Regions from separate parts of the Musicola paradisiaca NCPPB 2511 genome, predicted to be linked through region 2. Evidence: predicted binding sites of a transcription regulator. Region 2 holds the regulator's gene; the other holds the start of a gene.
The links. Region 2 encodes PurR, which represses purine synthesis genes. Its sites were predicted from a motif close to CANGCAAACGTTTGCNTG; they were not measured.

Region 1 (4,217 bases), 500 kb from region 2:
TCGTGACCAGCACATGCGGATACGCCTGCGACGTCACGCCGTCATACGGGCTGTACTGGAGAATATAGCGATAGCTGGCTTCTTCATTGGGGTTGCCCCACTCGTCATATTCCCCGGTGGTCAACGGAATCGACTCATCAAGCATGGTGGTCACGACATCCACAAACGGCACCTGCGCCACCATTCCCCGGTACAGTGACGGCGCCATATTGGCCACCGCCCCCATCAGTAAACCGCCGGCACTGCCGCCCATGGCGAACACCTGCCCGGCGTCGCCATACCCCTGCGCCACCAGCGCCTGCGTCACATCGATGAAATCCGTGAACGTATTCATCTTGTTAAGCAGACGCCCGCCGTCATGCCAGCGCTGCCCCAACTCGCCGCCGCCGCGAATATGCGCCAGCGCGAAGACGAAACCACGATCCAGCAAACTCAACCGGCTGATGCTGAACTCCGGATCCATACTGCTGCCGTAGGCGCCATAGCCGTAAACCAACAACGGATTTTTGCCCAACTGACAGTGCTGACGGTGATACACCAGCGATACCGGGATCGGCTCGCCGTCGCGGGCGGCGATCCACAACCGCTCGCTGCAATAGTCATCCGCGCTAAACCCCTTGACGTCCGATTGTTTCAACACCTGCTGGTTGCCGGTAGCCATATCCAGCTCATACACGGTGGACGGCGTCGTCATGGACGAGTAGCCATAGCGCAACCGCGATGTCTCGGGCGTCGGATTAAACGTCAGCCAGGCGACGTATGTCGGATCGTTGAAGGCGATCGCCCGATCACTCCCCGTCTGCCAGTTCACATAACGCAGATGCGTCAACCCCTGTTCCCGCTCTTCCAGCACATACCAGTCATCAAACAGCACGAACCCTTCCAGCACCCGCTCGGCCCGCGGCGGCACCAGCGTTTCCCAGGCATCCTCTCCGGCATCGAGGGCGCGATACAGCCCAAACGTTTTGCCGCCGCGGTTGGAGCGGACATAGAAGCGATCGTGAAGGTGGTCGAGTTCGTACTCGTGATCAGGCCGGCGGGGCACAAAGACCTGCGGTACCGCATGCGGGTCGTCCGCATCCAACAGCAGGATTTCCGTGCTGGTGGTGCTGCTGAGATAGATCAGGATATAGCGCTCGGAAAAGGTTTTATCCAGGCTTAAATAGAACGCATCGTCCGCCTCTTCATACACCAGCACATCCCGCGCCGGGTCATCCCCCAGCCGGTGACGGTAGACCTGATAAGGCAACAGCGTCTGCGGATGCTTGCGAACGTAATACAACGTCTGCGAATCCGCGCTCCACTCGACGGCGGAAGAGACATTCTCCAACGTGTCCGCCAGCCATTCGCCGCTGGCAAGATCGCGCACCGTGACACGGTACTGACGGCGCGACAGCACATCCTCCGCCACTGCCATCAGACGGGTGTTCGGGCTGATGGCCAGCGCCCCCAACTGATAAAATTCATGCCCTGCGGCCCGCTGGTTGCCATCCAGCAAAATCTGCCAGGCGTCGCTTTCCGACTCCGGCTGACGTTGGTGAATGGCGTACTCTTTACCCGGCTCGAACCGGCTTTGGTAACGGTAGCCGCGTTTCACATAAGGCACCAACCAATCCGCCGGCGGTACGCGCGCCACCATTTCGTCATACAGCGATTGCCGCACGGCGGCGAACGGCGCCATCACCTGCTCGCTGTAGCGATTCTCCTCCTGCAACCAGGCCAACACGGCGGGGTCTTCGCGATCGTTATCACGCATCCAGTAATAGTTATCGATACGGGTATCGCCGTGCAGGGTTAAAGCATGGGGACGTTTCTCGGCGATGGGGGCTTTCATGAGGGGACTCCTGTGCTGACGCGCCGGTTTGGATTGGGCGCAAGCGTGCCACGGATCAATCGCTGGATCCAGCCTGCCCGGGCTGTCCGTTGATTTTCCTGAAGCGGCTCCGCATTTTTTATCCGCTGTTTAACCGTTCTACTCCGCGTTTACGATACGCATCCCAGCGGATGGCGGATGTTTCTGCTCCGGTTATGGCACCGCACTTGTCCTGCCGGTATCGCGAGGCTTGCGCCAGATTCCTGAGCGGATGCGCACGCAAACGTTTTCGCTTATACTTCGGGCGGTTCGGATTACCCGTTTTGATTTTTTCACAACACCATCAGGTATCAGGCTTATGTTAACAATGGGAACAGCCCTGCGCCCCGGCGCTACCCGCGTTATGCTGCTGGGTTCGGGCGAGCTGGGAAAAGAAGTGGCGATTGAGTGTCAACGTCTGGGGATTGAGGTGATCGCGGTCGATCGCTACGCCGATGCGCCTGCCATGCAGGTCGCCCACCGCAGCCATGTCATCAATATGCTGGACGGCGACGCGCTGACGCAGCTGGTGGCGCTGGAGCGCCCTGACTACATCGTGCCTGAAATCGAAGCTATCGCCACGGAAACCCTGGTGGCGCTGGAGCAACAGGGGCAAAAAGTGGTGCCCTGTGCCGAAGCTACCCGTCTGACCATGAACCGGGAAGGCATTCGGCGGCTGGCGGCTGAAACCCTTGGTTTGCCGACCTCCACCTACCGTTTCGCCGCCGATGAGCGTGCGTTTCGTCAGGCCGCCGACGAGCTGGGTTATCCCTGCATCGTCAAGCCGGTGATGAGCTCTTCCGGCAAGGGGCAAAGCCTGATTCGCTGCGCCGATCAGCTTGAAAATGCCTGGCGCTACGCGCAAGAAGGCGGCCGTGCCGGCGGCGGCAAGGTGATTGTTGAAGGGGTGGTCAAATTCGACGTCGAAATCACCCTGCTCACTATCCATGCCGCCGACGGCCTGCATTTTTGCGACCCGATCGGCCACCGGCAGGAAGATGGCGACTACCGTGAGTCCTGGCAGCCGCAGCAGATGAGCCCGCTGGCGCTGGAGCGCGCCAAAGCGATCGCCGGCAAGGTGGTCAGCGCGCTCGGCGGTTACGGCCTGTTCGGCGTGGAGTTGTTTGTGTGCGGCGATGAGGTGATTTTCAGCGAAGTGTCGCCGCGCCCGCACGATACCGGCATGGTTACGCTGATTTCCCAGGAGCTGTCCGAGTTCGCGCTGCATGTGCGCGCATTCCTTGGGCTGCCGATCGGCGCCATTCGTCAGTACGGCCCGTCGGCCTCTGCGGTGATCCTCCCTGAACTGACCAGCAGCGACGTGCGTTATCAGGGGCTTGAACAGGCGCTGCAACCGCATACGCAAATCCGTTTGTTCGGTAAACCGGACATCGCCGGCAAACGCCGGATGGGCGTGGCGCTCGCCGTCGCCGACAGCACCGACGCAGCCGTCGCGCTGGCTAAAGCCGTCGCTGCCGCCGTCAACGTCAGCGGCTAATACCGCAGCGGGCCGCTAGTGATGGCTATCGGCCCGTGCCACCGCATGAAACCGTGGCGCGATACCCACGCCATCCGTGATTAAAGGCGCCGCCTAGCGCTTCCACCACCACACCTGTCGTTGCTCCCGCCGATGTTCACCCGACGTTGTCGCCGGCGTTTTGGAGAGAAACAGCCCCGCCAGAATCAGCACGACGCCCCCTATCTGCACCCACGGCGCCGTCGTCGCATGACTGAATGCGTCGGCCAACACACCGGTCAGCATTTGGCCGCCAATCACCAGCAGCGTGGCCTTCATCGCGCCCAACCGCGGCAATACGTAGCTGTTGACGGCGACAAACAATGCGCCGATGACGCCCCCCAACCAGGCGAAGGCAGGGGCGCCGCTCGGCACCGCGCTGCGCAGATCGCCGGACAAACACAACGTCAGCGTCAGGAATAAAAACCCCAGTAGATGATTCCAAAACGACGCAAAAAACGCGCTTCGGGCCATACCCAGTCGTCCATTCAACAACCGGCTCAAGGCGATGCATCCCCCGTTAAGCACCGCCAGTATCATCATGATAGCCATGTCACCGTCCCGCCATGATCAGCAGCAGCGTCCCCGCCAACACGCACAGCAATGCGCCGCCATCACGCGGCGTCAGCCGGCGTTTAGCCATGCCGAACCCGCCGCACACGTCCGTCGCCATACCGAACAGCATCTGCCCCAGCAACATCAGCGCCAGCGATCCGGACAGCGCCAACGGGCTATTGACGGTGATGGCCGCCAGCAGAACCGTCATCGCGCCGGGAATGCCGCCTAACCATGCCCACCAGGGCGCAGGCTGGCCCGACGACACAGCCGATTGTTGCCCCAAAAAACACA
Region 2 (4,217 bases):
TAACGGTGTCTGTTTGACCGTCACGGCTATTGATGGTGGGCAGGTGAGTTTCGATCTGATGAAGGAAACGTTGCGGTTGACCAATCTTGGCGACCTGGGTGTAGGCGATAGCGTTAACGTCGAGCGGGCAGCCAAATTCGGTGATGAAGTCGGGGGGCATGTGATGTCCGGCCATATCATATGCACTGCGGAAGTCGTCAAAATCCTGACATCAGAAAACAATCATCAGATATGGTTCCGTCTGTCGGATCCGTCGCTCATGAAGTATGTGTTGCATAAAGGGTTTATCGGTATTGACGGCATTAGCCTGACGATTGGTGAAGTCACCCGCAACCGCTTTTGCGTACATTTGATTCCGGAAACGCTGAATCGCACCACGCTGGGGCGGAAGCGTCTGGGCGATCGCATCAATATTGAAATCGACCCGCAGACGCAAGCGATTGTCGATACGGTTGAGCGGGTGTTGGCCCAGCAGGCACAACACACTTCTGTGACCACAGACGTCGAGGCAGGATCCTGAACGAAAGCCGTGGGCAGAACCGTTTGTCATGCCGCACGGTGAAACCTGTTCCGCATCCTGAATAAAAAATACGGTGCAGCTAGATAGCCGCACCGTATTTTTTATCCGTGCCGGATAGCCAGTCTGTTCTTCCTTTCCTAGCAGCCGTTAACGCGGCACACGTATTCCACCTTCCACGCCAGAGACGCTAAACAGCACTTGCCAGAGCTGAATATTGCGTGCACGAAACGCACCGGCACAGGCATTCAGGTAATAGCTGAACATACGGTGAAAGCGTGCGGGGTAGTGCCCAGACAGTTTTGACCAATGTTGTTGGAAACGTTCATTCCAGGCCATCAGGGTACGATCATAATCAGCGCCGAAGCTGTGCCAGTCTTCCATAATCAGATACGGTTCGCTGGTTTGCGCAATATGGCGCACCGATGGCAGGCAGCCATTGGGAAATATGTATTTGTTAATCCAGGGGTCGACTTTCAGGTCGGTCTGATTGGCGCCGATGGTATGTAACAAAAACAATCCATTAGGCTTGAGATTGCGGCTGACTACGTGGAAGTAGGTGTCGTAATTCTTCGGCCCTACGTGCTCGAACATGCCGACGGAAACGATGCGATCAAACTGGTGATTGAGGTCACGATAATCCAGCAGTTGAATATCGACGTCCAGATCCTGACAGCGTTGCTGCGCCAGTTTTTGTTGCTCGCGGGAGATGGTTACGCCAGTCACGGCAACACCGTAATAGCGTGCGGCGAATTCAGCGAGGCCGCCCCAGCCGCAACCGATATCCAGCAGTGTCATTCCCTGGCGTAGTTGTAGCTTTTCGCAGATCATGCGCAATTTGTCTTGCTGAGCCTGCTCCAGCGTTTCGGCTTGTTTCCAGTAGCCGCAGGAGTATTGCATGTACGGATCTAACATCTGGGTGAACAGATCATTGCCAAGGTCATAATGCTCCTTGCCGACGATCCAGGCGCGACGTCGGGATTGCAGGTTGGTCAGCCGCGCCGTGAGTATCCGGAGAGTATCCCGCCAGCGGACAGGCAGACGGTTCTCCAGCCCCGCCCGCAATACGCGGTGGAAAAACATATCCAGTCGCTCACATTCCCACCAGCCGTCCATGTAACTTTCACCCAATCCCAACGAACCTTCGCGCAGAATGCGCTTGTATAAGTCAGGATTTTTGACCTGAATATCAAACGGGCAAGAGCCGTTGACGGTGATACCGGCAACCGACAGCATTTCGTTGATAATCTGGAACCAGGATGATTCAGGAGTACCCAGTTCCTCCACATAAGATGAACTCATAACTTCTCCCTACCTTGTCAGAATGATGTCGAACAAGGAACAACGTAGACAATTTTACCCGTAACGGTATCGGTGGAAAAAATCCATCGTCTACCTCTGATGTTCTCAGAGGAAAATAAGAGAAAAGCCGGTGCGAAGGGCATCTATCCCTGGTCGTGATGAACAGTGCGACGACCAATAGACAGGATAGAAAAAGATCGATCTTTCTTGATTACGAGTGTTGCGAAAGACAATGACAAGTGTATGACTGCTTCGTCCTGTGGACAAGTCCCGCTTGGGGCGAAGCAGTGTTGAAGGTTTAGAAATCGGCGTTGAATAAGAAAGTCATCTGACTAACGGCGGTAATCCCGGAATGGGCCGTCAGAAACTGAGCGCCGCTCGATCAGCGTTGGATGGACTTCGATCATCTGCGATTCTTCTCGTTTGCTGGTGATGCGATCGAGCAGCATCGAGAATGCCGCCTGCCCCAAACGTTGTTTAGGTTGATGGATCGTGGTCAACGCTGGCGTGAAATAGCGGGAGTGCCGGACGTTATCATACCCGATCACCGAAATATCCTGCGGTACGCGCAATCCAATCTCATCGGCGGCGCAGATGGCGCCCATTGCCATGATATCGCCGCCGCAGAAAACGGCGGTCGGGCGTTGTTTCTGCGCCAGAATCTGATGCATAGCCCGGTAGCCGGACTCCGGCTCGAAGTCACCCTGAACTATCCACTCTTCCCGGATGGGAATGTCCGCCTCTTTCAGTGCTTTGAGAAAACCCAGATAACGGCCGCTGCCTGTATTTCGTTCTTGTGGCCCGGGAATGACGCCGATATCGCGATGACCTCGTTCGATCAGATACCGCCCGGCCATATAGCCGCCGGAAAAAGCGTTGTCGATGATGGTATCGGTGAAATCACTGTGTGCTTCACCCCAGTCCATCACTACCATGGGGATATGACGATAATCTGCCAACATCGTCAGTAATGCTGGTGGATATTCCGCACACATGACCAGCAGCCCGTCGACACGTTTTTGCGCCAACATGGAAAGGTACGCGCGTTGTTTATCCAACTCATTGTGGGAGTTGCATAACACCAGCGTATAGCCTTTGGCATAACAGCTGTTTTCCACCGCTTCAATGATCTCGGCGAAGTACGGCGCTTCACTGGAGGTCGCCAACAGCCCGATTGATTTTGTATGGTTGACTTTCAAACTGCGTGCGACGGCGCTGGGGGAATAATGTAGTTCTTTAATGGCCGCACGTACTGCGGCTTTGGTCTCTTCGGCGACGAAACGTGTTTTATTGATCACGTGAGACACGGTTGTGGTCGAAACGCCAGCACGTTTTGCCACATCTTTGATCGTTGCCATGCAGAATGACTCCTGAACCTACTTGTTACAGCAGTAAGTATATTGTTAATCGTTTGCCTGCGTGGATCCTGCTTTTGCCTGGACAAAAGTCGGATTTCAGAAGGAGAGTGCCGAGAGATACCTGAAGGGCAGGGCTGACGCTTCACCAACGCAAACGCAGTGTGTTCGGTAAACTGCGGATTTTGTCTGATCTGGGCGGAAAGTGGAAGAGGTAATTCATATTATCTCTGTGACAGATAAGCAGGTTTTTTCTGTGTAATCCGGTAATAATGCTGCCATCGTGCTATAGAGCGCATGAACTATACTGTTCCCGATGCATGTTCGGTAGCTTAATTATCAAGATGACCCGAAAGTGAATTAAAGGAGAGTGCTATGGATACCAATCTGAAAATGTCGCTATTTACGACGTTCGTCTCACTGACCGTCATCGTTATTATGGGGTTGACTGCGGTTCTTAACTGATACGGTGAAAAGCGTCTGATAAGCGGTATCCGCAGTCAGAGCTTGTGTTTTCTGAGAACCTCTCGCTTTACGGCGGGAGGTTTTTTTGTCTCTCTAAAAAACCTCCCGAGTAAAGGAGCTTATGGTCTTACGGTTGCAGAAGGCGACTTAACGGATGGTTTTTGGGGTCACGACACGGCGAGCGCCAACATAATGCTCTTGCCAGTAATCTTCGCTTAACTTGCTGATTTTAATATCAGCACCGGAGCGAGGCGACTGAATAAAACGGCCATTGCCCAGATAAACCCCTACGTGATCCGCTGCTCCCCGGTTAGTGATACGGAAAAACACCAGGTCGCCGCTTTCCAGTTCGGCCTTCTTGATGGGGGCGGCGTCGCGTAGATGAAACATTTCGTTGGCGGTACGCGGAATCGGGATTTTCACCAGATCTTTGTAGGCGTAATAGACCAACCCGCTGCAATCAAAACCGGCAGACGGCGAAGAACCACCCCATTGGTAATGTTTACCAATCTGGCTCATCAGTTTGCTCATTGCCGCAGTTTTCGCGTGTTGATAGCGCTTTTTATGTACGGCATTTA

Region 1: a site for PurR is predicted at 2,090-2,107, ahead of purT (formate-dependent phosphoribosylglycinamide formyltransferase). Genes of this name have one in related genera too.

What each region holds. Positions count from the first base shown of each region.
Region 1 covers NZ_CM001857.1:2,489,182-2,493,398, forward strand. The annotation lists gene DPA2511_RS10940 (S9 family peptidase) at 1-1,834, opposite strand, end outside; gene purT (formate-dependent phosphoribosylglycinamide formyltransferase) at 2,172-3,350, shown strand; gene DPA2511_RS10950 (DMT family transporter) at 3,444-3,920, opposite strand; gene DPA2511_RS10955 (DMT family transporter) at 3,922-4,217, opposite strand, start outside.
Region 2 covers NZ_CM001857.1:1,985,474-1,989,690, forward strand. The annotation lists gene DPA2511_RS08665 (riboflavin synthase) at 1-520, shown strand, start outside; gene cfa (cyclopropane fatty acyl phospholipid synthase) at 668-1,819, opposite strand; gene purR (HTH-type transcriptional repressor PurR) at 2,152-3,177, opposite strand; gene cydH (cytochrome bd-I oxidase subunit CydH) at 3,550-3,639, shown strand; gene DPA2511_RS08685 (C40 family peptidase) at 3,787-4,217, opposite strand, start outside.